2 regions of the Priestia sp. FSL R5-0597 genome follow, and region 2 is predicted to be linked to the other one. Evidence: predicted binding sites of a transcription regulator. Region 2 holds the regulator's gene; the other holds the start of a gene.
What was found. The regulator NrdR, encoded in region 2, represses ribonucleotide reductase genes. The targets are predictions, from matches to a motif close to AACACNATATATNGTGTT.
Positions count from the first base shown of each region.

Region 1: MKX72_RS22620 (vitamin B12-dependent ribonucleotide reductase) is a predicted target of NrdR. The motif match lies at 934-951, and genes of this name have one in related genera.

Region 1 covers NZ_JBBOUZ010000001.1:4,282,999-4,285,469, reverse strand. The annotation lists gene MKX72_RS22625 (lipoate--protein ligase family protein) at 1-750, shown strand, start outside; gene MKX72_RS22620 (vitamin B12-dependent ribonucleotide reductase) at 1,063-2,471, shown strand, end outside.
Region 2 covers NZ_JBBOUZ010000001.1:4,547,133-4,549,603, reverse strand. The annotation lists gene speD (adenosylmethionine decarboxylase) at 277-657, shown strand; gene MKX72_RS24005 (hypothetical protein) at 751-1,137, shown strand; gene nrdR (transcriptional regulator NrdR) at 1,381-1,842, shown strand; gene MKX72_RS23995 (replication initiation and membrane attachment family protein) at 1,915-2,471, shown strand, end outside.

The sequences.
Region 1 (2,471 bases), 260 kb from region 2:
CATAGTAAAGGGGAAATTCCACCTACGATTCGTTTTTACGGATGGAACCCTCCAACGCTGTCGATCGGTTATTTTCAAAAAGCTGAAAAAGAAATTAACTTTGATAAAGTAAAAGAATTAGGATTAGGCTTTGTGAGACGTCCAACGGGCGGCAGGGGCGTGCTTCATGATGAAGAGCTTACTTACAGCGTCATTGTATCTGAAGAGTATCCTAATATGCCTAAGACAGTTACAGAGGCATATCGCGTCATCTCTGAAGGTTTACTGGAAGGATTTCGTTCGTTAGGGCTCGAGGCTTATTTTGCTATTCCTCGTTCAGAAGAAGAAAAAAATAGCTTAAAAAACCCTCGTTCGTCCGTGTGCTTTGATGCTCCTTCTTGGTATGAACTTGTTGTAGAGGGCCGCAAAATTGCTGGAAGTGCCCAAACTAGACAAAAAGGAGTTATTCTACAGCACGGCTCTATTCTGTTAGAGATTGATGAAGATAAATTATTCAGCGTGTTTAATTATCCAAATGACCGCGTGAAAGAAAGAATGCAGCGCGCATTTCGTTCTAAAGCGGTAGCGATCAATGCAATTGCGGGCCGCAAAATTTCTATCGAAGAAGCAAAAGAAGCGTTTTATAAAGGATTTGCTTCTGCTCTTGATATCGATTTAGAACCGTATACACTGTCTGAAGAAGAGGAAGCATATGTAGAAGAACTAGCGCGCACAAAGTACGGATCGGATGAATGGAACTTTAAGCGCTAAACGAATGCGGATGGTAAATAGATAAAAGTGCAACTTCTTATAAGTTGCACTTTTTATTGGGATTTTTAGAAACAATGCTTGGCTAATAGAATACATAGGGAAGAAAAGTCAAACACTTTTTTTACGAAAAAAAAAATATTTCACTTGACACCCTTCTATATGTAGATGTTTGGAGAAGTGTCAAATACTATATATTGAATTCGTCCAAGCCGTGTGGTAAGTTATTGATAGTTGATTGAAAAACTCTATTTCCTTTAAAAGGAAATAGAGTTAATAAATTTATAGATGTTCGATAGGTAAGGAGTTGTGAGAATGACTGTTTTGTTAAATCAAAAAGTGAATATGAATGTTGAAAAGCTCAATTCAGATATTGAACGCTTTCCGCAAGTACATCCGATTACACCGGATATGAAGTTAACTCATAAAGGTGTTTCAAGATTGGTAATGTTAGACCGCTATGCGTTTAAAGATACGGAAAAATTAACGTTATCAGAAGGAGATTTTGTTGTTCTAACTGTAAAGGAAGACCCAAAATTTCCAGCACGAGGACTTGGCTATGTGGAAAGCATTAATTTTGAGCAAAAGACCGCTGTTGTCAAGGTAGAAGATGAGTTTAGAGGTGCTTTATCGCCTGAAGAAGCAGAAAACGGGTTAATTACTCGTTCGCTAGATGTCATTGAAAAGCCTCTAGAAGTCTTCTACGAGCAAATTGCAAAACGTAATGCAACAGGCTTAGCTTCTGTGGAAAAAACAGAAGAAAAGCGCAAAGAGTGGTTTGAAAAGTTCTATCAAGAGCTTGTTCAGCTAAACTTTGTACCCGCTGGTCGCGTTCTTTACGGTGCAGGTGCTGACACGGACGTAACTTACTTTAACTGTTACGTAATGCCTTATGTGAAAGATTCACGTGAAGGTATTTCAGAACACCGCAAACAAGTAATGGAAATCATGAGCCGTGGAGGCGGTGTTGGAACGAATGGTTCAACTCTTCGCCCGCGCAACACGCTGGCTCGCGGTGTAAACGGCAAATCATCTGGTTCGGTTTCATGGTTAGATGATATTGCTAAACTGACGCATCTTGTTGAGCAAGGTGGGTCACGTCGTGGGGCTCAAATGATCATGCTTGCCGACTGGCATCCTGACATTGTAGAGTTTATTATTTCTAAAATGCAAAACCCTCGCATTTTACGTTTCTTAATTGAAAACACAAATGACGAAATGATTAAAAAGCACGCGCAAGATAAATTGAAGTTCACGCCGCTAACAGAGTCTGAAGAAGCAATGTACCAAGGAATCATTAACTATAAACAAATTCCTGGTCTTGGTGGATTTAATGAAAAAATCATTAAAGATGCAGAAGAAAAGCTGCAAACTGGCGGAACGTACAGCGTTCATAACTCAGAGTTTTTAACAGGAGCAAACATTTCTGTATGCTTAACAAAAGATTTTATGGATGCTGTTGAAAACGACGGTGAATACGAACTTCGCTTCCCAGACGTAGAAAGCTATTCAAAAGAAGAAATGGCTAACTACAATGAAAACTGGCACGAAGTAGGCGACGTGCGCGAGTGGGCAAAACAAGGAAACAAAGTTCGTACGTACCGTACTATCCGTGCAAAAGAGCTATGGAACTTAATTAATATTTGTGCAACGTACTCAGCTGAACCAGGCATTTTCTTCTTCGACAATGCCAATGACATGACAAATGCTCAAGCATATGGTCA
Region 2 (2,471 bases):
AGCAGCTTTTACACACTGTCTCACGAGAATACAGGGGTAATTTGTATAGGTCTATCTGCGGGAACAATCTTTAATAAAATCAAAACACGTATTGCAAAATAAATGTAAACAAAGTATACTATGTTTCGTGAACTTCTTGTGTACCTTTCGGTGATGTGGCTACTTAAAGGGTTAGGACCTCTTTGGACTAACTTTCCCCCGTGGTAGTTAACATGCTATATGGCGAAAGAACTTCATGTTTAACGATTAAAAATTGTTAAAGGGGGAAATATCATTATGGAAACAATGGGTCGTCATGTCATCTCAGAATTATGGGGATGCGATTTCGATAAGTTAAATGATATTGATTATATTGAAAAAACGTTTGTTGATGCAGCTTTAAAATCTGGTGCGGAAGTTCGCGAAGTAGCGTTCCATAAATTTGCACCTCAAGGTGTAAGTGGCGTTGTTATTATTTCAGAATCACATTTAACGATTCACAGCTTCCCAGAGCATGGTTATGCAAGTATCGATGTTTATACTTGTGGTCATTTAGATCCTACAATCGCAGCAGATTATATTGCAGATGCTCTAAGTGCACAGACACGTGAAACAATTGAATTACCACGTGGAATGGGTCCTGTTCAGGTAAAACAAACTAAAGCGAATGCACTTTAATAGTGTCGATTGATTACGTAAGTTAAGAGGTGTATTACACACCTCTTTTTAGTATATAAATTTTTAATATGCAAAAACAAAGGGGATAACAACATGGGGGTAGTACAAGTAGTTAAATCTTTATTTTCTAATCATGTAGAAACAAGCGATCGTCATTCAGATCCGACTCTAAAAACGCATTATTACAAAACAACGGCTGGGAATGCATTTAAGCAAGTTCATGAAATGTTGAAGCATATGCAAGGGATAGAGATACTTGCTGCGTATGAAGAGCGAGGAGAAATTAGCTTAAACGTTGTAAAAGGAAGAAAAGCTTTTGTTGTGATTACCATTATTAGCGTACGTCCTCTTGAAACCGCTATCGATTTTTCTGCTACAACAGAGTCAAAAGTGGTGCCAGTTGATTTTGGTTTTAGCAAAGAACTTGTACGTACGCTTTATAAGAGCTTTGATCAAAAACTTATTCCTCTTTCTTCGTAAGTTCCTTATCATTTTTGAATTTCAGGAAATAAAATGGGGAAATTCCTTTTCCTTTACTTGTATTCAAGCCTTGTTTTCTATAAGATGGAATAAAGTAAATCCTTTAATATAGCATCGTGTTTGATAAAGGAAATGATGATGATAATCATAATAAATGGCGAATAGCCGGCTAACATAGATGAAAATTAACTTATATGAGAGAAAATAAAAAGAAAAACAAGGTTTATTATTGGAGCTGAGAATATGAAGTGCCCATCCTGTCATTACAATGGAACGAGAGTGCTGGACTCGCGCCCTGTAGAAGAAGGCCGCTCTATTCGTAGAAGACGTGAATGCGAAGAGTGTCACTATCGTTTTACAACTTTTGAGAAAGTAGAAGAACTTCCGTTAATTGTTGTAAAAAAAGATGGAGCGAGAGAAGAGTTCAGCAAAGACAAAATCCTTCGAGGGTTAATTAAGGCGTGTGAAAAACGCCAAGTAAGCTTAAAACAACTGGAAGATACCGTACACGATATTGAAACAGAGCTGCGCAGTCAGGGTACATCAGAGGTGCAGTCAGATGTGGTAGGAGAAATGGTGATGGAGCGATTAGCTGCTATCGATGAAGTCTCTTATGTTCGATTTGCTTCGGTATACCGACAATTTAAAGACATCAATGTATTTATTGATGAATTAAAAGATTTAATTAAGAAGGAACGACTGTAAAAGAGCTATTGAAGTATTCTTTAGGCTCTTTTTTTGTCATTTCTATTACTTTAAAAGTAGGTAGGGAACGACATGAAAGAACAACATTGGAAAGAAATGATACCGGTCGATCGTTATGTTGTTCGTTCGAGCGGCATACTGCAGGAATACGACCGAAAGATTTTAACAATGCTCTATCAGCCGTTGGTGGGTACGACGTGTTTTGGTTTGTATATGACGCTATGGAGCGAGCTGGAACAAGATCGTTTATGGGGAAAAGAGTCTACGCATCATCACCTAATGTCAATGATGCAAATTAATTTGAAAGCTATTTACCATGAGCGGTTAAAATTAGAAGGTATTGGTTTGTTAAAAACATATATTAAGGAAGAAGATGATGTTCGTGTGTTCATTTATGAGCTCATTCCTCCTCTTACGCCCCATCAGTTCTTTAACGATGGCGTGTTAAATGTATATTTATATAACCGACTAGGAAAATCCATCTTTCAAAAAATAAAAAATTATTTTTCGGATTCACTCGTGGATGATCAATCGTTCAAAGATGTGACGCATTCATTTAACGATGTATTTAAATCAGTTAAAGCAACGGAGCTGGCTCCAAGTTTTCAGTCTGAAAGCAAGGATGTATT